4 regions of the Staphylococcus simulans genome follow, and region 3 is predicted to be linked to each of the others. Evidence: riboswitches for the same ligand, from Rfam matches in the RefSeq annotation. Region 3 holds a riboswitch; each other region holds the start of a gene.
The links. Region 3 has a riboswitch for thiamine pyrophosphate ahead of MUA87_RS01825 (thiamine phosphate synthase). Riboswitches for the same ligand answer to the same signal wherever they lie in the genome.

Region 1 (5,770 bases), 1.1 Mb from region 3:
AGTGGGTGCAGTCAAGGCGGCGGTATTTATGATGATAAAGGGCAAGTTTATCGTTCAGTATTATCACAAGATATGAGTACACTAGATACAGTGCTTGCGACAGATACAGTTTCATTTAATGTTTATAATCAAGTTTATGAAGGGTTATATTCATTAGATGAAAAAGACCAAGCGATTCCAGCAATTGCTAAAAAAATGCCGAAGAAAAGTAATGGCGGTAAAACTTTAACAATTGAAATGAGAAAAGATGCAAAATGGTCTAATGGTGATCCAGTAACTGCGAATGACTTTGTGTTTGCATGGAAAAAGGCACTTAAACCTGAAACGGCTTCTGAGTATGCATATATTATGTATGACTTGAAGAACGCACAAAAGATTAACGAAGGCAAAATGTCTCCGGATAAATTAGGCGTTAAAGCTTTAGATAAACATACACTTCAAATTGAATTAACTAAGCCATTACCTTATTTCGACCAAATGCTTGCGTTTGGTACATACATGCCGCAAAATGAAAAAGTTGCGAAAAAGTATGGTAAAAAATATGGAACAACTGCTGATAAAGCTGTCTATAACGGACCTTTTGAATTAACAGACTGGAAAGTTGAAGACAAAATTTTAATGAAAAAGAACGACAAGTATTGGGATAAAAAAGCAGTCAAGCTTGATAAAATCAGCTTTAAGGTTTTAAAAGACCAACAAGCAGGTGCATCATTATATGACACTGGTTCTGTAGATAATACTGGTATTACATCAGAACAAGTGGAAAAATATAAAGATAGTCCCGCACTCTTTAAACGCTTAAAAGCTTCAACGTTCTTCTTGAAACTCAATGAAAAAGAACAAAAAGAATTCAAAAACAAAGATATGCGTTATGCAGTAGCACAATCTATTAATAAAAAAGCATACGTAGATAATGTTTTAGGAGATGGTTCTAAACCATTTGATGGCTTTACAGCGAAAAAGACAGCTTTATTACCTGACGGCAAAGATTATGCGACGACTGTAAAATCACCGCTTAAGTTTAATCCAAAAGAAGCCAAAGCTCATCTTGAGAAAGCGAAAAAAGCTTTAGGCAAGGATGAATTCACATTCACATTAAATACTGAAGATACACCAAGTTCTAAAATTTCAGCGCAATTTATTAAGTCGCAAATTGAAAAGAACTTACCTGGTGTCACAGTTAATATTAAACAATTACCATTCAAACAGCGTGTTACAGCAGAGTTGACAATGAACTATTCTATGTCACTCTCAGGTTGGGGACCTGACTATCCAGACCCAATGACATTCTTAGATACGATGACAACTGGTAACGCGCAAAACAATACTGACTGGAGTAGTAAAGAATATGATAATATGCTGAAAGAAGCAAACAGTTCTTTATTAAAACAACCAGAAAAACGTATCGATAAATTAAGAGAAGCGGAAGAGTTAATGTTAGGAGAAGCACCAGTTGCGCCGATTTACCAACAAGGTGCTGCTAGTTTACGTAATCCACAACTGAAAGGGATTGTGTATCACCAAATCGGTGGTGAAACTACATTAAAACACGCTTATATCGATAAGAGTATCGATAGAGAAACAGGTAAGAAAAAGAAAGACAAAGAGTAATAAACAAAGGGATAATTTTTCACACAATAAGGGGATTTAAATATTGAAACACGGTCAGTTTTGGCCGTGTTTTTCTTTATGCATAATTTAAGAAAATCGTAGTCTTTGACTTTATGTACGCTTAACCCTAGCATGACAAGTAAGAGAGACAAGAACAGGAGAGGGTTATATGTTGCCGGTCAGTATATTAGACCAAACGCCCATTACTAAAAATCAAACGTCACAAGAAGCTTTAAAACAAACGATAGAACTTGCGCAACTTGCAGATCAATTAGGATATACACGTTATTTAGTCGCAGAACATCATAATTTGAAAGATGTGATTGGAACATCTCCAGAAATCTTAACGATGCATTTATTGAATCAAACTAAAGACTTACGCATAGGTTCTGGCGGAGTTATGTTGCAGCATTATCATCCGCTTAAAATAATCGAACAATTTCATTTAATGGATGAATTATCTAACCATCGTGTAGATTTGGCGGTAGGAAAAGCACCAGGAGGATATCCTAAGGTAACTGAAATCTTAAAAGAAGAGTTGAAAGAGCACTACTTTTCATTTGATGAAAAATTTGAGATATTGAATCGCTTGAACACTCAAAATTTTGATAATACATCTAAATACGCAGGATTAAAAACGGCCAAACGTCAAAGTGAGACCTCAAGTGTACCTGTATATTTACTGGGCACGAGTTTAAATTCAGTAATACAAGCTGCAGAAGCTAAAGTTGGTGTCATCTATGCATTCTTTATTAACGCTGAACAAGAAGCGCTAGAGGAGGCTTTAGAGGCTTATAAATCACGCTTCCCAGAAGGACGCTTTATTGTAAGTATACCCGCTATGGTTACAGCAGTTGGTGATAATCAATTACCATTTCGATTTTCACAACGTCATTTTGAATTGATTTCTAAAGATGGCAGACGCACGGTTTTAAATACTAAAGCACAAGTTGATGATTATTTATCACAAACTGATGAAACATTTGAAGTGACAGAAAAACGTATGCATATTATTAGTGGAAATAAGGAAGAAGTCCAAAGCAAGTTAGATGAAATTAATAGGAAGCATATGATTGATGAGTGGATGTTGCACATGCCGATTCCAAATCATAAATTGCGTATGAATACAGTAAGACAACTTGCACCAACAAACTAGAAAAAAGGAGCGCTAAGCGTGAATGATACTATAAAAATAACTTCAGCATCACGTGATTTTGATCAAGCTGGACATTTAAGCTATGTCGCGATTGGTGATATGTGTCATGCGATGTTAGGGAGTCAGAATGACCGATTAATTGAACACTATATGCAGAAAATGTATCGCAAGAAAAAGAATCGCTTCAGCTATGAACATACACTTCAAGCAACGATTAATGATAAAGTAGCAGGGTTGATGACATGTATGCCATATCGTGACTTAGAACGAAGTTTAGTTTCGACAGTCATTCAAATTGCTTTGTTAAAACACATTTTTGTGTTTCCGCATATTTTGAATTATTATCAATCTATCTTGTCATTAATTCGTATGCAAGAGGGTGAAGATGATGAGTATCATGTCAGTATGTTATCTGTTTCATCCGAGTTTCAACGTAGAGGTGTCGGACAAGCTTTGTTGGAAGAAGCGGAACATAAAGCTAAAGCAGCAGGATTTAATAAGATTTCACTAACTGTAAATCAAATCAATTACAAAGCAAATGCCTTATATCAAAAGTTAGGTTATGAAAAAGTGGGTGAAGCAAAGGCCTCAATGATTACATTAAATAGAATGAGAAAACACTTAACTTAATAACATAACTATGACTTTTAAAATGTGATACCGCACATTGACTTGTATAATAGATTGTTGAATGTTAGTATAAAAATGTAAATTAAATATCTCATTGCTAGGGGTGCCGAAATGGCTGAAAGATATACCATCAACCCTTTGAACCTGATCTAGTTAGTACTAGCGTAGGGAAGCGTACATAGATGATTAAGAAACAGAAATTCAATATGACGATAGATGGACATAGAGATATGTTTATTTTTAGTTGTATATGTATAAAATCCTTACGCATTCATAAAATTATGAATGCGTTTTCTTATTTGTCTTGTCTTGATGTTTTATAGGCCTCCTAGCAATGATGCAGGGAGGAATTATTTTATGAAACAAGAAGAAATTGAATTGAAAAAAGGTTTTCCAGCAAGCAGACGTGTCTTTAAACAAGGGGCAGATGAAGATATTCGTGTGCCGTTTCGTGAAATTGAACTCAGTGATACGGTGACAGATTACAGCACACAAAAGAACGAACCTTTTACAGTGTATGATACAGCGGGTGTATATCACGAAGAAGGTTATGAAGTAGACGTCCAAAAAGGTATTCCGAAATTACGTTCTAACTGGATTGAAGCGCGTGAAGATGTAGAAGCATATGAAGGACGTAAGGTGCAATCGATTGATAATGGCTTTAAAAAAGAAGGTCATCATAAATTCGTTGAAACGCCATTTAAATATCAGCCTAAACGTGCACAAGAAGGTAAACGTGTGACACAAATGTATTATGCAAAACAAGGTATCATCACAAAAGAAATGAAATTTGTGGCTGCGCGTGAAGGTGTCGAACCAGAATTTGTCAGAGATGAAATTGCGAGAGGTCGCGCAATTATTCCTAATAACGTGAACCATCCTGAATCTGAACCGATGATTATTGGTAAAAACTTCCAAGTAAAAATTAATGCGAATATCGGTAATTCTGCAGTGTCTTCATCGATTGAAGCGGAAATTGAAAAATTAGTATGGGCCACACACTGGGGTGCAGATACAATTATGGATTTATCTACAGGTAAAAACATTCATGCGACACGTGAATATTTATTAAGAAATTCACCTGTTCCTGTAGGTACAGTTCCAATTTATCAAGCATTGGAAAAAGTGAATGGTATTGCGGAAGATTTAACATGGGAAATCTATCGTGACACATTAATTGAACAAGCAGAACAAGGTGTAGACTACTTTACTATCCATGCAGGTGTATTACTACGTTATGTTCCATTAACTGTTGATCGTTTAACAGGCATTGTTTCCCGTGGAGGTTCTATTATGGCGCAATGGTGTTTAGCGCATCACGAAGAAAGCTTCTTATATGAACACTTTGATGATATTTGTGAAATCTTAAATCGTTATGATATTGCGGTCTCTTTAGGAGATGGATTAAGACCAGGTTCAATTTATGATGCGAACGATGAAAGCCAAATTTCAGAATTAAAAACATTAGGTGAATTAACAGATATCGCTTGGAAACATGATGTTCAAGTTATGATTGAAGGTCCAGGACATATTCCAATGCATAAAATCAAAGAAAACCAAGATTTAGCAGATTTTTACTGTAAAGAAGCACCGTTCTATACATTAGGACCACTTACAACAGACATCGCACCAGCTTATGACCATATCACATCTGCCATCGGAGCAGCACAAATCGCAAGTCATGGTACCGCAATGCTTTGTTATGTTACACCTAAAGAACATTTAGGTTTACCAAATAAAGACGATGTACGTGAAGGTGTAATTACTTATAAAATTGCAGCACATGCGGCAGATTTAGCGAAAGGCTTGAAAGGTGCATCAGAACGTGATGATGCAATTAGTAAAGCACGTTTTGAATTCCGTTGGATTGACCAATTCAATTTATCTTTAGATCCAGAGCGTGCGCGTGAATATCATGATGAAACCTTACCAAAAGAGTCAGCAAAAGTTGCACACTTCTGTAGTATGTGCGGACCTAAATTCTGTTCAATGCGTATTTCTCATGATTTACGTCAACATCATTTTGATGAGCAAGAAAGACAAGATGCGATGAAAGAAAAAGCGAAAGATTTTGTAGAACAAGGCAGTAAGATTTATCAATAATTAGAAGCAAACTAATAAAAATAGCACCAGTACAAGAAAATTAATGTACTGGTGCTGTTTTTTACTTATAGCGCATGGAAAACCGCAATAAAAACTGTACCGATATAAAAAGTCAAACTCGCGTAAATCCAAAAGTAATTCGTACCGATAGATTCAGCACGTTGTTGAGCATTATGAAAGAACGGAAGGTTACCGTTTTTAATCAATGAAACACCCACAAAGAATGCAAAAACGATAAAGGAACCAATAAATAAAATTGTGTTAATAACC
Region 2 (5,770 bases), 500 kb from region 3:
TTTGCTGCCATTTTTTCTTCTTGTGTGCGTGCACGTTTTACTTTCTCTTTCACTGCGTCCATATCTGGTTTTGCAATCACCATTTTTTCGCGCATTAAGTGACTGTTCTTATAGTTAGAAAGCATGAATGGCAGAACGACAATACGGATTGCTAAAACTAAGACAATAATCGCTAATCCATAATCGTTATTAAAACTAGAGCCTAGCCAATGGATGATGTTATCCATGTTTTTCACAAATGTATTATAGAAAAAACCTGTTCTGTTTTCAGGTTTAGAATAATCACATCCTGCAAGAAAAACCATAACCCCAAGAAGCAAAGGCAATAATGCTTTTTTATTCATTTTTCCACCTCTATTGGTATTATTCACATAAAAATAATTTTATCACATTCTATGAGGTGTAGAAAACAAAAACATAGAATTAAGGGCATTATTTAAAATATTGTAAGAAATTGCGAACGGTTTCTTTAACATTTGAACTCTGAGCAATCGCTGAAATAACTGATACACCTTGTGCATGTGTTTGCGCAATCGGTTCGACATTATTTAACGCAATACCGCCAATTGCGACAATCGGCATACCATTTGTTTTCTCATGCAATGTTTCAATCATTTCTGTGCCGACAGGATCACTGGCATCGTCTTTAGACCCTGTTTTAAATATCGGACCAACGCCAATATAATCGACATCTGTTAAATCAGATTGCGCTAATTCTGTTTCATTGCCGACACTTAAACCGATAATTTTATTTTTAAAGTGCGTCTTAAAAGTATTCACTTTCGCATCATCTTGTCCAACATGAATGCCATCAGCATCAATCAACTCTGCTAATTCAACATCATCATTTACGATAAAAGGTACATGATATTGTTCACATAATTGTTTCAAAGATTGTGCCAGTTCTTTCTTCGCATTACCTGTTTTAGCGTTAGGCCCTTTTTCACGAAATTGATACATCGTAATGCCGCCTTCTAATGCTTCAGTTAATACTTCATGAATCGTACGGTCTTCAGGTATATCTTGTGTTCCGCAAATAAAGTAAACTTTTAAATCCTCTGGTTGAAACACTTATTTCACCTCTTGTGCTTTACGATTTTCTACTGCTGCTTCACTGTCTATTTTATATAATGCATCAATAAATTGAACTAAGAAAGTACCTGGTCCTTTACTTTCACTTAATTGTTCAGCACGTTCAGCTGCAATATTATAAACAGAAACTGCTTCAATTAAATCTTCAATCTCTGGATTTTCATTTCTAAATAAGAATGCACCTACAATAGCACCTAATAAACAACCTGCACCTGTAATTTGCGTTAAGAAACGTGAACCATTATTCAGCTTAACAATTTTATTGTTTTGAGCAATGACATCTGTTTCACCAGTTAACACAATTGCAGTTTGATATTGTTCATGTGCTTTTTTCGCAATGGATACAACATCTAAGCTTTCAGCACTATCTGTACCTTTCATTGTTGTTGTATCATCTATAAGCGTTAAAATTTCTGAAGCATTTCCTTTGATTACAGTTGGTTTCACTTGCTCTAGGAATGTTTTGCAGAATTGTTTACGATACGTTGATGCGCCCACAGCAACGGGATCAAACACTAACGGTGTGTTTGTCTTATTCGCAATTTTTCCAACTTCTAACATTGCTTGTTCATTCGCTTTTGTCAGTGTGCCAATATTAATTAAGACTGTACCCGCGTGTGGATAAAAATCTTCTGCTTCTTCTGGTGCTTCGCTCATTGCTGGACTCGCACCTAAACTTAAGAGTCCATTAGCTGTAAAATTTTTGACGACATCATTCGTAAAACAAATAACTAATGGATGTTCTGTTCTGATTCTATCTAAACCTTTACTCATCATCTAATCCTACTTTCTTCATATATGCGAAATGGTTAACTGGTCCTCTGCCTTGTCCGATCTCAGGTGTATATTTAATACTTAATGCGATAAAGTCTTTTGCTTTTTTAACCGCTTCATAAATCGTTTTCCCTTTCGCTAGCTCAGCCGCAATTACAGCTGAAAAAGTACAACCTGTACCATGTGTATGTTTTGCTTCATATCTTTCACTTTCAAAAATTTCTAAACCATCTTTCGTAAATAGATAGTCTTTTGCGATATTGTCATCTTCGATATGACCACCTTTAATGACTACACCTTTACTGCCGATTTCTTCTATGAAGATTTTACCTGCTTTTTTAATCGCATCTTCATTATCTAATTTGAATCCTACAATTTCCTCTGCTTCAGGTAAGTTAGGTGTTGCAACATCAGCAAGTGGTAACAAGATACTTTGTAAGGCATGTTTACCTTTATCATCCATTAAAGAGTCTCCACTTTTGGCTAGCATTACTGGATCAATGACATATGGAATTTCAGGATGCTTTTCTAAATAAGTACGAATTAATTCCATCATTTCTTTTGTCGCAATCATGCCAGTTTTAATCGCTTGCGGTAATTCGTCATCAAACACACTATCTAACTGTTCTTCTAACCAAGATAATTCTAAGTTATGAATGTGTTGAACCCCTTTTGTATTTTGCGCTACGATACTTGTGATTGCGGCCATCCCGTACACACCGCATGCATGAAATGACTTTAAGTCAGCCATTACACCTGCGCCGCCTGTTGGATCTGTGCCTGCAATCGTTAAAGCAATTTTCGGTTTGTTCATAATTATTTACCTCCAAATTCCCATTGTTCTTTTGTATAAGCCATATTAAAGAAGTTTCGTTCATGTACTGTACTTTGTAGATAATTCTCTCTGACTTCTTGTCTCTCTGTATCTGTCATATGTTTAGTTAACTCATTCATTAATTGATTTAAAACATCGATTAATGCATCCATTTCTGTTTGATAGAATTCAAACCATTTTTTCAATATAGAAGATTGATTTAATCTGTCATCCTGCATTGCGCGTTTTGCTACTTCTGCATAGACATAAGGACAAGGTGCCATTGCCGCAATCGCATATGCAGCATTTTCATGGGCATAAACGTTGTAATACATATGTTTAATATAATGGTCACCACTTGGCGGCCACACTTTTTGTTGTACGATTTCGTGATACGGTTCACCCACGTATTCTGCCATGAATTCATGTGCTTCCACTTCACCATTCACAATGAATTGAATTTGATCAACTAGAAATCGAACACTTTCTAAATTCGGCATTTTAGGAATTAATAAAGCATAGATATTCGCAAACTCTCTTAAGTACGAGGCATCTGCACGTAAATATTGTCTAATTGACTCTTTATCTATATTCCCTTTTAACAATGCTTGAATGAAATTATCGTCATAAATTTGATCAATAATCGGTTGTGCATCTCTTTCAAGTGTTTCAGCAAAAGTCACTTTTATTCCTCCAATAAAAAAACTGCATTCCAACCTAGGAGTGCAGTTTCAGTATTTTTGCATCATGCATACTATGTATCTACTTTCCTACGTTGGTCTTAACCAAATCAGGTTTAAAGGGTCTAGTTTCCTATCTCAGCCAAAAGGCGCCCCTAGCAGTTTTTATTTAATTTATTTACATACTAAACATATCAAAGCCCTTTCATACTTGCAATGAATCTGTTTTCATAAAAAAAGCCGAGACCTTAGTCTCGACTTGAATTTTAACTATTTAACATTAATAACCCCAAGCACTTAATCCTTGTACGTTATATGCATGTACAGCTGAGTTGATTTGATCTTGAACTGTTGCTGTAGAACCATGACCAGGCATTGTTTGGAATAAACCGCTGGCACCTGATGGATTATACGCATTAACTTGTCCATTTGATTCACGTGCAATGATGTTTTCCCATACTGATGCAGATACGCCTGTACGAGCTTCCATTTGTGCTGCTGCGTATGCACCTGTAGAACCTGCAGTATTACCGTTAGCTAATCTTACTGAACCTGAACCATAAGATGCATATGATGGTGCACTGTATGATGCTTGTGGTGCGTTATAAGATTGTTGTGGTGCTGTATATGATGATTGTGGCGCATTGTTTGATTGCGCTTGGTTATAATTATTGTAAGATACTTGTTGCGTATTGTATGCATAGTGGCTGTCTGATTGTACAGCTGTTTGTGTTGTCGCAACTTTTTTAGGTTCTTTAACTTTTAAACTTTCATCTACTAAGATTAAGTCAGATTTTTTATCGTTCCATTTTTTTAATTCTTTGACTTTAACGTCGAATTTTTTAGCGATTTTATTTAAAGTGTCACCTTTAACTACAGTGTATTCACCTTTTTCGTTTAGATACTTTTCAGCGTCTTTTACTTTCTTCGCATGTTCAGCTTTTGATGATGATTTTGCTTGTACGTCTTGAGTTCCAATTCCTGTTGCCAATACTGCTGCAGCAGCTGTCACCGCTGTCGATGCTACTAGTAATTTCTTCATGTAAAATATGTCCTCCCATAAGGTGTTTGTATTAAATCATTTATTTGATGTCTTTATAATAGCATCTATCCTAATAACATAGGTTACAACAATATATATTTCTTGTGTCTTTCTTTACATACATATTACAAAAGGCAGGTTACCTCCTAAATTGGAGATAACCTGCCTGATAGATTTTTAACTATTTATTTATAATCAGTTAGCTGAATTATGCAGTAACCCAGTGACCTGCACCTGCGCCACCGTCATATAATTTAACAGCTGCTGCGTCTTGTACGCTTTCTGGTGCTGATGCTGGTGATTTACCTACCCATTCAGCTGGTGCTACTGAATCCCAAGTTGATTGTAAGAATTGGAATTTACCTGCTGCACCTGATGATGGGTTGATTGCGTGGATGTCGCCACCTGATTCACGTTGTGCAATTGCACGTAAGTGATCATTTAAACCAGCTGATGAACCAGTGCTTGCTGATTGTTGTGGAGCAGCTTGTTGAGCTTGAGGTGCTGCTTGTTGTGCTGGTGCTTGTTGAGTTGTTGCTTCTTGTGCTTGTGGTGCTGCTTGCTCAGCTACTGGAGCTTGTTGAGCTGCTGGTGCTTGTTGAGTTGTAGTTTGAGCTGCTGGTGCGTTACCGCCTGCTTGACCATAGCTCCAGCTCCAATATTGACCGTCTGATTCAAAGTTGAAGTCTAAACCATTATATTCAAAGTTAATATTATAAGCGCCTTCTTGTACAGGGCTTTCGTTTAATTGTTCAGGATTGTTTAATGCTGTTTCTGCTAATTGTGCTTGATCTGCATTTCCTTGTTCAGATGCGTGAGCTTCTGCTCCTACTCCTACTGCGAATAATGCTGCTGTTGCTGATGAAGCTACTAATAATTTTTTCATTTCTAAAAATCCTCCTATAAGGTAATTGTTTTTTCGTGTGATTAATATCATCAATTTGCAATTACAACTATATCATCTGAAATCAGGGTGTAGGTTACAACCAAATAAAAAAATACAGCTTAATTTTACGTGTAAATTACATTAAAATAAAATAGTTAGGTATCTTACTATCACTTCAAATCCTATTAATATCACATTCTAACTGAATTTTGACTCTTAACCTATGTAACATTTATGTAATCTTTCAGATAATTGAAGGGTTATTTTACCCTTTACATCGGCTAAAATTTCTAGAAAAAACCGCAATAAAACATGGTTTTTTCTCTGTCAAACGTCTTTTTATAAAAAAAGACCCTGCATAAAGTGAAATTTATGCAAAGTCTTGGTGAGTATTAGTATATTTAAAGAGTTTTTTATGGATTAAGTTGAAAGTACAAAATTGAAAATGGAGCAATCCAAGCATCTTTCGCAGTAAAAGCTAT
Region 3 (5,770 bases):
GTAGTCATCTTGATGTTCTCCTTTGAAGTATAGATTTATATTTTTAAGCGTCCTCGATTATTAATTACTTATTTATAACTTCGCTGAATAGTTATAAAGTCATTACGCTAAGACGGCTGAACCCCAGCAAAATAAGGCATACGATGTAGATATTTTAAAGATTTTTTCATAGTTGATACCGCCCTTCCTTATATTTAAACACTGAAGCACTCACTAGTTCCCCTAGATATTTATTAATATAATTATACTACGGTTCAATTCTTAATTCCATATACAACTTGAATTTTAATTTTACTATTTAGGTAAAATAATTGTCATCTTTTTTTACGAAATTGAATCAAACTAGGTAAATAAAAACAAAAAAACAATCTCCCTAATCCGTGCGACTCATTTCACACTTTTAAAGAGATTGTATTTAAAGTCTATCTAATATGACTTCTCACAAAACTTCCTGTTGATCCATTTAACGCTTCTCCGCCTGCCATTTCAACTTTGGCGTAATTATAAGGTGATGTACCCCAGAGGTTATAGCCGTATGTGCGTAATCCATAGATACGATAATTACCATCAACCATGACTGATCCCGAAGCACCTGCACGGAATTTATCTTTGGTTTGTAGTTCTGTGCCGTTTGAAGATTTTTGTATGAATTTTAATTTACTCCAGTAGGATTTTGTATTATCTCCATTTTGCCATGGATAACCTACTGAATAGAGATTGCGATTATAAGTTAAGTTGTTAATTTGAGTATTCGACGCAAGAGGTAATGCTTGTGTGTAGTTCGTCAGTTTTTCTTTGGTATAGACTAATGCGACATCGGCTTGAGGTACTTTAACCACTTTCGTTGCGTGGAAAGTATAAGTTTTTGCCTTACCATCGCGATTTAAATCAAACGTAATATATTTAGGATTAGCTGCCGCACCTTTGGCATCATCTATCACGTGTGCATTGGTAATTAATGTATAAGGTCCTATAACAGTCCCTGTCCCCATACTGTCTTTACCTCTACCTTTCCAACCATCTTTATTACTAATACGTCCTACTGCTTTATATTTTCCTTTGTATGCATTTGCGATGTGTTTAATTTGTACATCATTATTAGAAATTCGCTTTGTTTTAGGATAAGCTTTAGACGCATTATAATCCGTCATCCCATTATAATAATAGCTACCTGCTGCTAACGTTTCTGTATTTGTTAAAGTTAAACTAGCCACAACCGCAAGTGATACAACTGCACTTTTGAATATATGTTTCATGTATATCCCCTTATGTTTTTTCTCATTGTATCACACATATTGACGGCTATATTTGCTTGTTTCAATAGTCTTACTTGTAAGCAGTAAAAACCTACAATGAAAGCGATTCGCTATTGCAATTTTAATGCAAGTGATTTATGATGTGTTTGTATATAGAAGGAAGTTATATTTCAAGAATGAAAAAGTCAGTCCAATACGTTAACGCCTCGCTACACGATTAGTTAAAGTATTGAATATGATGACTTCCTGAAATACTATGAATCAAATAATTTCAATAAGTCCACTGGAAGTGCCTGTTCCTACAGGCTGAGATCCTTATGTATGATAAGGAAATTCTTGGAACCTGATCTAGTTTATACTAGCGTAGGAAAGTGGCGTATTGTACGTTTAATGCGCTATTTTCTTATATGGAAATAGCGTTTTTTTATTTCGCTTTTCTTTCGACTTATTGATTAAAGAAGGTGAATCCATCGTGTGGGTCGCGATAACGCCATATGAACTCACAAAAACAACCATAGCTCAATATGTTGAAATAGCGCCTGTGATTGACTGTTTAATTGTACGAACTGCTCAAGCAACTCAAGCTACAGATATTCAACGCTTACTAGATGCTGGATTTCCTAAAGCTAAAATCACTGCGCATTCCAATATAAAACTATTTGAAAATTTTGATTTAAAGCGTATTCATTTTAAAGAGATGGACGAGCGTGCCTTTGAATTTAAAAACAAGTATCCAGATGCATGTGTCAGCATGTCTACACATCATAAAGATACAATTCAATCCGCTAAAAATCATCACTTAGATTTTGTGTTATTCGGTCATCTTTTCGAGACCGGTTCTAAACCAGGTTTACCGCCACGTACGCCATCTGAAATATCAGATGCCTTACAAGTAGATATGCCTACCATCGCACTTGGCGGTATTAACGAAAATACCTTATCACAAGTGCCGCATGGTTTTAGTGGTATCGCAGCCATTTCTTTCTTCTTACAACATGATATACAAACACTTCGCACCCTCAAGGAAGGTGAACATTATGTATGATTTAGCTATTATCGGAGCAGGCGTCATCGGAATGTCTATCGCAAGACATTTAAAAGACAGTGGTTTATCTATCGCATTAATCGACCGTGATATCGAAGGCAAACATGCCTCTTATAAAGCAGGCGGTATGTTAGGTGCACAAAATGAATTTAAAGAGGATAGCCCCCTCTTTCGTTTAGCACTTACATCCCGTGCTAAGTTCAACGCATTAAGTACAGACTTATTTTCAGAAACAGGTATTGATATTCAGTACCAACAAAATGGCCTGATTAAGTTAGCCACTCAAACAGAAGATGTCCCATCATTGAAACAACAATATGCATTTCTTCATTCACATGATGAGGATGTTCAAGACTTATCAGATACTGATTTAGCATTACTGACCAATCATTTAGTTAAAGGTACAGAAGCCATGATGTTTGTGCCGCACGACCATCAAATCAATGCTAATCATTATACTAAGGCACTTCATGCTTCACTCGAAAACGCACCAAATATTGATCGCTTCTCACACACGAACGTAACCGCAATTCATCGTGTCGGTGAAGGTTATGATATTGAAGCAGAGCGTAACGGACGTCGCACTTTAACAAAAGCACATAAAGTAATTGAAGCCACAGGTGCTTGGGCTGGCAATGTCTCAGAACAACCAGACATTCAAGAAGCAGTCAGCGGCGTTAAAGGCGAAGTCTTGCTCGTTGAAAATGAAGACTTAGATTTAAAACAAACGTTATTTATGACTAACGGATGCTATATCGTACCTAAACCCCCGCATCGTTTCTTAATCGGCGCAACAAGCTACTTTGATGATTACTCTGTCGGTGTATCTGAACAAGGTAAAACATGGTTATTAGAAGAAGCGATTAAACGTGTGCCTGAACTTGCGAGAAGCAAAGAACTCAAATACTGGTCAGGTATTCGTCCATGGACTAAAGAAGAACAGCCGATTATGGATGAAGTACAAGAAGGATTATGGATTATCACTGGCCATTACCGTAATGGTATTTTATTATCACCTGTTATCGGTGAATTAATGGCCGAATGGGTTGCGACTGGACATCGTCCACAAACACTCGAACCCTTTCAATTTGAATTAAGGAGGGAGAAACATGAAGTGCATCATTAATGGTGATCCGTTCACATTCGATACTGAAGTCACAATTCAAGATATTTTAAATCATTTAGAACTCGACAAAAAACGTGTCATCGCAGAACATAACCAAAACTTAATACAACGTGAAGATTTCGCAAACCAAATCGTACGCGAAGATGATCGTTTAGAACTATTAGAATTTGTTGGAGGCGGATAATATGTTAAAAATTGGACCTTATGAAATGGAATCAAGATTATTACTCGGTACAGGAAAATTTGAAAATGAAGATGTACAAACGAAAGCTATCGAAGCTTCAGGTACAAACGTACTGACATTTGCGGTACGTCGTATGAATCTATATGACAAAAACTTACCGAACCCCCTTGCGAACGTTAACTTAAAAGACTTTGTTACGTTCCCTAATACAGCTGGTGCGAAAACAGTTGAAGAAGCTGTTCGTATCGCAGAAATCGCAAAACACGCAGGTGTTTGCGACATGATTAAAGTCGAAATTATCGGTGACGATGAAACATTACTACCTGATCCGATTGCGACGTATGAAACATGTAAAATTTTATTAGAACGTGGCTACATTGTATGTCCTTATATCTCTGAAGACCCAGTATTAGCCAAACGTTTAGAAGAATTAGGTGTTCATGCGGTAATGCCTTTAGCTTCACCTATAGGTACAGGCCGTGGTATCAACAACCCATTAAACCTAAGCTATATTATTAAGAATTCAAATGTACCGATTATCGTTGATGCAGGTATTGGTTCAGCGAAAGATGCGGCACAAGCGATGGAACTTGGCGCAGATGGTATCTTATTAAACTCTGCTGTATCACGTGCCAAAGATCCAGTGAAAATGGCAGAAGCAATGAAACTTGGTGTTGAAGCAGGTCGTTTAAGTTATGAAGCTGGCCGTATCCCAATTAAATATACTGCACAAGCATCAAGCCCTACCGAAGGTTTAGGATTCTTATAATGCCTACACCGTCAGAAACACCAGATTTCAACGAACGCTATAGCCGCCAAACACGCTTTACGCCTTTTGGCGCACAAGGTCAACACAACCTTGAACACACACATGTATTAGTCATGGGTGCGGGTGCCCTTGGCAGTCATATAGCTGAACAACTTGTGCGTATGGGTATCGGCAAATTAACCATCGTCGATATGGATATTGTTGAATTAACCAACCTTCATCGCCAAGCACTTTATGATGAAACAGATGTCACAGAAATGCGTCCGAAAGTCTATGCATTAGCAGATAAACTAAAAGTTATTAACTCTAATGTAGAAGTAGATCCTATCTATGAAGAAATCACTTCAACAAATATTGAAACGATGATTCAAGATATTAATCCAGATATTTTATTAGATGGAATGGACCATTTTGCGATTCGCTTCTTATTTAATGAAGTTTGTCATAAATTAAATTTACCTTGGATTTATGGTGCAGCTGTTGGAGGTAAAGGTTCTGTCTATGCGATTGATTATACAGGTCCTTGTTTACGTTGTTTTATGGAAGAAACACCTGAAACTGCAGAAAGTTGTGCAATTAATGGTGTGATACCACCTGTCATTATGCAGGTCGTGAGTTATCAGATTGCGGAGTTGATGCGCTATGTATCAGGCACAGGCTTCTCTGGCAAACTCATTACGGTGTCACCCTTTGAAGTCAAACAACAATCTATGGATGTCAGCCGCTTCAAAAACCCTAATTGCACAGTCTGTGCACAAGGTAATTACGAATATCTAGGTAAACGTCAATCAAACGTCATCGAAGGCAGTTGCGGGGATACATTCGTCTTCCGCTTCAAACCTGATCACTTTGACAACGCCGACTTATTCCCAGGTCAAATTCTTAAAGCGAATCCTTACGTCAAACTTTTAAATGTAGACGGTTATGAAGCCACACTCTTTAAAGATGGCCGCATGAATGTTCATCATATTGAAGATGAAGACACTGCAGAAACACTCTATCGCACTTTATTAAAAGCAGTAAAATAGCAATGAAACTACACAATAGAAGTGTACACCTAAAACGCGTGTACACTTCTTTTTTACTGAATAAGGCGTTCAGTTATTAAGAAACTTCAATTATTTAATCTCAATATTACTTCTAACTTACAAACAAGTTCTTTCATTTATTCAAAGCACTTTGCGATAATATTGTTAAATAAGCAAAAATGATTTGAGTTCACTTAACTTATAGAATACAATAATACTGTATAATTATTAATTTAAGGGATGAGGATATGGAAAGAGAGAAACGTCTTGATTTAATTAAATTACTACTAAAGAATAACAAGATTTCTACAGTACGTGAGTTAGCTGAAATCATGGAAGAGCAATACAATTTAATTTTCAGT
Region 4 (5,770 bases), 1.2 Mb from region 3:
CACATAACATGTGGTCACGTAATTCGATACGTCTTGTCGGATAACGTTCAATGATATGTGGGTCATGCGTAACCATAATAATCGTTTGACCTTGTGCAACACGTTGTTGGAAAAGATTTAATAAATTAAACGTGTTGTGACTGTCTAAACCAAATGTTGGTTCATCAAGTAAAATAATATCAGCACGTGAACTTAAAGCAGTCGCAACACTTAAACGTCGTTTTTGACCCATTGATAATTCGAAGGGATGTTGATCACGAACTGCTTCTAAATTCAATAATTCAATCAGTTTTTCAGTTTCAGCTTTTGCGCTTTCGCCGCTGAAGTTGATAAAGATTTCTTCATAAACAGAATTCGTAATGAACTGCAGTTCTGGGTTTTGATAAACCAGATACATATGCTTTGCTGCTTCTTTAATTTTATGAAGCGGTTGCCCATCATAAGACATCTCTCCGCGATATTTAATCAATTGCATCATAGACTCAAGTAAAGTGGTTTTACCTGCACCATTTTTACCTGTGATGGTAATCCACTCACCATCGCCGATTGTGAGTTCAGGTACTTGAATGAGTGTTTTCTTACCACGTATGACTTCGCCATTTTCATATTTGAAGCGTGATGTTATGTCTTTATTCGGTAATAATTCAGCTTTAGGTGCATGGTCCCAAGCCTTTGGATGCCATACTCCATATTCAGTCAGCAAATCTTCGTGTTGATGTAAAATCACTTGAGGCGTATCATCTGCGATGATTTCCCCATGATGATTCATTAAAATAACACGATCCACATGTTCCCAAATGTGTTCCACTTTATGTTCTACAATCAAGACAGTTTGTTCTTGCCACATGTCTTTAATTTGATTCCATAAATCTTCTGTCGCATCCACATCTAACATGGCAGTCGGTTCATCCAAGAATAATGTATCTGCTTCTTGAAGCACCGTTTCAGCAATTGCTAATTTTTGTTTCATACCGCCGCTTAATTGTTGAACCGTTTGTTTAGGACCAACGTCTAAGTCGACTGATGCTAATGCTTGTTGAATTAAAGCGTCCATCTCTTTTCTCGGCACTTGTTTATTTTCTAACACAAATGCGAGTTCTTCATAAACCTTTGGCATACAAAATTGTGTGTCTGGGTCTTGGAAGATGACGCCGCTATTTAAATCGACTTCCAATGCGTCATATTTCATTGGAAGCTCGATTAGGTTCGGCACAATGCCGCTTAATACATTGAGTAAGGTACTTTTACCGCAGCCTGAAGGGCCGAGTAATAAGACCTTTTGTTTATCAGGTATTTCTATATCTAAACCATCAAATATTTTATCTGGTGCATTTGGATATTTAAGTCGTAAATTTTGAGCAAGTAACACGTTTATGTCTCCTTACAAATTGTCATAATCCTTTTTGGAAGCAGGACGGAATAATTTTGTAACCCCAGTCTGATCCAGAGCTTTGACAAGATAATATGGGAAAATCCCAGCAAGTACAATCCCGCTGATACAACGGAAGAATACATATAAGAATAAGTTCCATCCAGCTACTTCACCTAAATAACCATAGTAGAAGTCGATAGGGAAAGTAACTAATGCGGCTGCTAGACCAGCAAGTACCGCTACCATTAATTTGCGTGATTTATAACGGAAAATCGCAAAAATAATTTCACACGCTAAACCTTGTAGTAAGCCGTAAACAATTGTCGCAATATCAAAGCGTCCCATTACAATTGTTTCCCCAGCACCAGCAGCGAATTCAGCTAACAGTGCAATACCGGCTTTCGGAATGATTAAGTAAGCAACAACAGCAGCTGCGAACCACATACCGTAAGATAATTCTTCTAAGTGTAAGCCAGTCACTTGCATGGCTTTATACACTAAGTTCCAAATGTTGTAAATGATAGCAAAGATAACTGCGATTAACACAGTAACTAAGATATCTGAAAGCTTAAGTCCTTTAGACATAATGTCAATTCCTCCTATATAAACAAAAAAACACGCAAACTTGTCTAGCAAGCAGCGTGAAAATAAGCATCAGAATACCCTGGTTCTACCCTGAAATCCTAAACCAGTTCATTCTTTACACTTTCCTACGCTAGTCTCAGCTAGATCAGGTTCGAAGGGTTTGAAGCTTTGTGCTTCATCTCAGTTCGAAACACCCCTAGTGTATTTCTTTATTAGATTTATACTAAATGTATGCTTTTTAATAGGTTCTGTCAAGGTGATTTTAGATTTAAGCCAGAGAGAACGGGTATGAAAAAGGCAAGTTCACATTAAGATTACGTTAAATTGTGTATTTAGGATTGAGCATAGCGTCTGAGTCTAATATACTACCATAGAATGATTTACTTTAATTTTTAAAGACACAATGGAATTGTTCATATATAATAACTATGAGGTGAAAAACATGTCGTATATAAAGAAGCACGCTGAAATCATTTATAGTTTGATTATTGGCATTGTTTCACTTTTCATTGGAATCATTGTATTACTCAATCTATCATTTATCCATAAACTTGCGAAGGGGAGCAAGGTTGACATACATATTAATAATGTGTGGGATTTCATCAATGCTTTCTTTGTTGAAATAATACGGATTATGAGTCAATTTATTGGTCATTTCCCAGTGGTCAGCGCCATCTTGATTATCTTGTTCGGTGTTGCATTGCTATGGATTGGCTATTTATTATTTATGACTACAAAATATGATTATGATATCTCAATTTTCTTCCTTATAATAGGAATCTTTTTCTTCCTCATCACAATCGTCTTTATGACACAAGTTTACGGCTTCTTTGCGATTGTATTCGTGGTTCCGTTTATTGTGCATATCGGATACATTGTGTACAAGGATGAGTTGAACAGTGCGCACCAAAAAGAGCACTATCTATGGATTATCTGTACGTACGGAATCAGTTATTTAATTTCTCAAATTTCGTTATATGGCAGAATCGAAAGTCATGAAATTGCGTTAATTGATATTTTAAGTGTCAACGCATTCTTCGTTGTCATGTGGTGTTTAGGTCAAATGTCTATTTGGAATTTCTTATTCCTTAGAAGATCATTGCCGCTAACTAAAGCAGAATTAGGCGAAGAAATGTTGTATTCACGTACAGACAAGAACGGCACAATTAGCCAAACGAAAGAACAGCTGCGTGAAATTCAAGAACGTACACAAGAATTGACATACAGAACACGCAGAAGTATTGATTTAGAGAAAATCAGAAGAAAACGAGATAGTTTCAAAAAAGCAGTTAAAGATAAAGTCAATCTGCAAGAAGACGATTTCCCAACTTGGATGCGTCGTCCAAAATGGATTAAACCGGGTATCGTTGAATTGATTTGCGGTGCGATTTTATTCCTATTTACCTTACTAGAATTAAACAACCGTAATGGTTTGTTTATGTCAGGTGATTGGGAATTATCACAAACATCATATGTAATCGAGTGGATCACACTCTTCTTATTGTTGCTTGTGATTATCGCTTATATCATTACAACATTGACGCATTTCTTACGCGGTAAATTGTATTATGCGCAGTTGTTTATGGTGAGTATTTTATTCTTTAAATTGTTGACAGAATTTGTCAATATTATGATTCATGGATTATTATTATCCATTTTTATTACACCGATTTTATTTATTATGCTTGTGGCGATTACGATTGCGTTTATTATCCAATTACGTACGCCAGCTAAAGCAGAATCACACAAAAGCTGAGGAACTTAAGTTTCCTCGGCTTTTTTAATGGATTTGAGACGTTCTTTTTAGAAAGGAAGCGTCTGATACGTTAAGATAAAAGTAACTACACATAGAAGGCGGAATAATAATATGAAGACAGCAGTATTAAATAAAGGTAAAGAACAAAAGTATTTAAATCAGTATCCATTAGTGGATGAAGAAGATATTTATGAACATAGTCATTTAGAAGATGGTGATATTTTTCATATTGTGACTGATGATGGCCGATACATTGCGACAGCATACGTTGGGCGCCAACATAAAGGATTAGGTTGGGTCTTAAGCTATGATGCTGAAGAAGAAATTAATCAAGAATTTTTTGAAGCGCTATTTGAAGAAGCTTTAGATTATCGACAATACTACTTTGATATCGATGGTACAAATGCATTCAGATTGTTTAATGCAGAAGGAGACGGTGTCGGCGGTTTAACAATTGATTACTACGATCGTCATTTATTAATCCAATGGTATTCAAAAGGGATTTATACGTTCAGAACTGATATTTTAGAAGCTGTTCAAGCTGTCTTTCCTTATACTTCAATTTTTGAGAAGACACGTTTTAAAGACAGTGAAGTATCTAGTGGTTTCGTAACAGGGGAAGCACCGGAATTCCCAATTGTTATTGAAGAAAACTTTACGTTCTATAATATTGATTTAGATGACGGACCGATGACAGGAATTTTCTTAGACCAAAAAGAAGTGCGTAAAAAATTACGTGATGTTTATGCGCCTGACCGCAGTGTTTTGAATTTATTTAGTTATACAGGGGCATTCTCTGTCATTGCAGCACAAACAGCAGCAGAAACGACTAGTGTCGACCTTGCAAATCGTTCTAGAGGTTTGACAGAGGAGAATTTTGGGGTAAATGGTATTGACCCGAAAACACAATATATTTATGTCATGGATACTTTTGACTTCTATCATTATGCGGCAAGACACAATAAGGCTTATGACACGATTGTTATTGATCCGCCAAGTTTTGCGCGTAATAAAAAGAAAGTCTTTACGGTTCAAAAAGACTATCATAAGTTGATTGAAGAAGCTTTACCTGTTTTAAATGATGGAGGTACTTTAATTTTAAGTACAAACTCAAGTGCGTTAACTTCAAAAGCGTTTAAAAACATGATTAAGAGAACGCTTGATGCACAAGATGTAGATTTTGAAATTTTAGAAGCAATGGGACTTCCGAAAGATTTTAAAACACATCCGCACTATAAACCATCAAAATATTTAAAAGTAGTCTTTGTTCGGGTATCAGAAAAAGTGGAAGAAGTAATAATCGAGGAGGACTATTATGGGGATTAAAGATAAATTCATAAAAAAATCTACAGACAAAATTGGAAATAAAATGTTGAAAATTGATCCGGTCGTAGGTAAAGGGCGTTTACCGAAGAATAAAAAGGATTTAGCAAAAAGACGTGAACGCGCTGAAGAATTAGTAAGAAAGAAAGCATTATTGTCATCTTCAGCAAGTGTCATTCCGATTCCAGGATTAGATTTTGGGGTCGATTTAAAGCTGATGAAAGATATTATAGAAGATATTAATAAAATTTACGGTTTAGATCATAAAGAAGTGAACCGTATGAGTGATGATTTAAAAGAACGTGTATTAGTCGCAGCATCAATCCAAGGCAGTCAATTCATCGGACGTACGGTTTCAAAAGGTATCTTGAAAATGGTCGTTAAAGATGTTGCTAAACGTACAGCTGCGAAACAAACAAGATGGTTCCCGGTTGTCGGTCAAGCAATCGCAGCATCAATCAGTTATTATTTCATGAAAAAATTAGGGTACGAGCACATCGATAAATGTGAAAACGTTGCCAAAAAATTAATTTAAAACCGAGTTGTCAATTAAATTGTGCATATTTTCACAAAAACGCTAAATTCATTGCCCTGTATGGATTAAACAAATTGAATTTAGCGTCATATTTTGGTAATGTTAAGGTGTAATAATGTTCAGGTGAGTCACTCACCAATTAATGGATGCGAAGGAGAAAGATTATTATGGAACAACAATCATACACTATCATCGACGA

Region 1: another riboswitch for thiamine pyrophosphate. It lies ahead of thiC (phosphomethylpyrimidine synthase ThiC); the one in region 3 lies ahead of MUA87_RS01825 (thiamine phosphate synthase).
Region 2: another riboswitch for thiamine pyrophosphate. It lies ahead of tenA (thiaminase II); the one in region 3 lies ahead of MUA87_RS01825 (thiamine phosphate synthase).
Region 4: another riboswitch for thiamine pyrophosphate. It lies ahead of MUA87_RS08795 (ECF transporter S component); the one in region 3 lies ahead of MUA87_RS01825 (thiamine phosphate synthase).

Annotation. Positions count from the first base shown of each region.
Region 1 is NZ_CP095100.1:1,989,621-1,995,390, reverse strand. Features, by position in the region: gene MUA87_RS09390 (peptide ABC transporter substrate-binding protein) at 1-1,611, shown strand, start outside; gene MUA87_RS09385 (MsnO8 family LLM class oxidoreductase) at 1,781-2,767, shown strand; gene MUA87_RS09380 (GNAT family N-acetyltransferase) at 2,786-3,397, shown strand; TPP riboswitch at 3,487-3,585, shown strand; gene thiC (phosphomethylpyrimidine synthase ThiC) at 3,755-5,500, shown strand; gene MUA87_RS09370 (hypothetical protein) at 5,566-5,770, opposite strand, start outside.
Region 2 is NZ_CP095100.1:963,728-969,497, reverse strand. Features, by position in the region: gene yidC (membrane protein insertase YidC) at 1-344, opposite strand, end outside; gene thiE (thiamine phosphate synthase) at 433-1,071, opposite strand; gene thiM (hydroxyethylthiazole kinase) at 1,072-1,866, opposite strand; gene thiD (bifunctional hydroxymethylpyrimidine kinase/phosphomethylpyrimidine kinase) at 1,859-2,680, opposite strand; gene tenA (thiaminase II) at 2,683-3,363, opposite strand; TPP riboswitch at 3,431-3,527, opposite strand; gene MUA87_RS12800 (LysM peptidoglycan-binding domain-containing protein) at 3,641-4,402, opposite strand; gene MUA87_RS04260 (transglycosylase family protein) at 4,611-5,288, opposite strand.
Region 3 is NZ_CP095100.1:466,031-471,800, reverse strand. Features, by position in the region: gene MUA87_RS01835 (hypothetical protein) at 1-8, opposite strand, end outside; gene MUA87_RS01830 (trypsin-like serine peptidase) at 423-1,256, opposite strand; TPP riboswitch at 1,532-1,643, shown strand; gene MUA87_RS01825 (thiamine phosphate synthase) at 1,729-2,301, shown strand; gene MUA87_RS01820 (NAD(P)/FAD-dependent oxidoreductase) at 2,294-3,427, shown strand; gene thiS (sulfur carrier protein ThiS) at 3,411-3,611, shown strand; gene MUA87_RS01810 (thiazole synthase) at 3,613-4,380, shown strand; gene MUA87_RS01805 (ThiF family adenylyltransferase) at 4,380-5,408, shown strand; gene MUA87_RS01800 (arginine repressor) at 5,657-5,770, shown strand, end outside.
Region 4 is NZ_CP095100.1:1,870,216-1,875,985, reverse strand. Features, by position in the region: gene MUA87_RS08800 (ABC transporter ATP-binding protein) at 1-1,369, opposite strand, end outside; gene MUA87_RS08795 (ECF transporter S component) at 1,382-1,957, opposite strand; TPP riboswitch at 2,063-2,165, opposite strand; gene auxA (lipoteichoic acid stability factor AuxA) at 2,400-3,713, shown strand; gene MUA87_RS08785 (class I SAM-dependent rRNA methyltransferase) at 3,825-5,039, shown strand; gene MUA87_RS08780 (DUF697 domain-containing protein) at 5,029-5,571, shown strand; gene MUA87_RS08775 (phosphocarrier protein HPr) at 5,739-5,770, shown strand, end outside.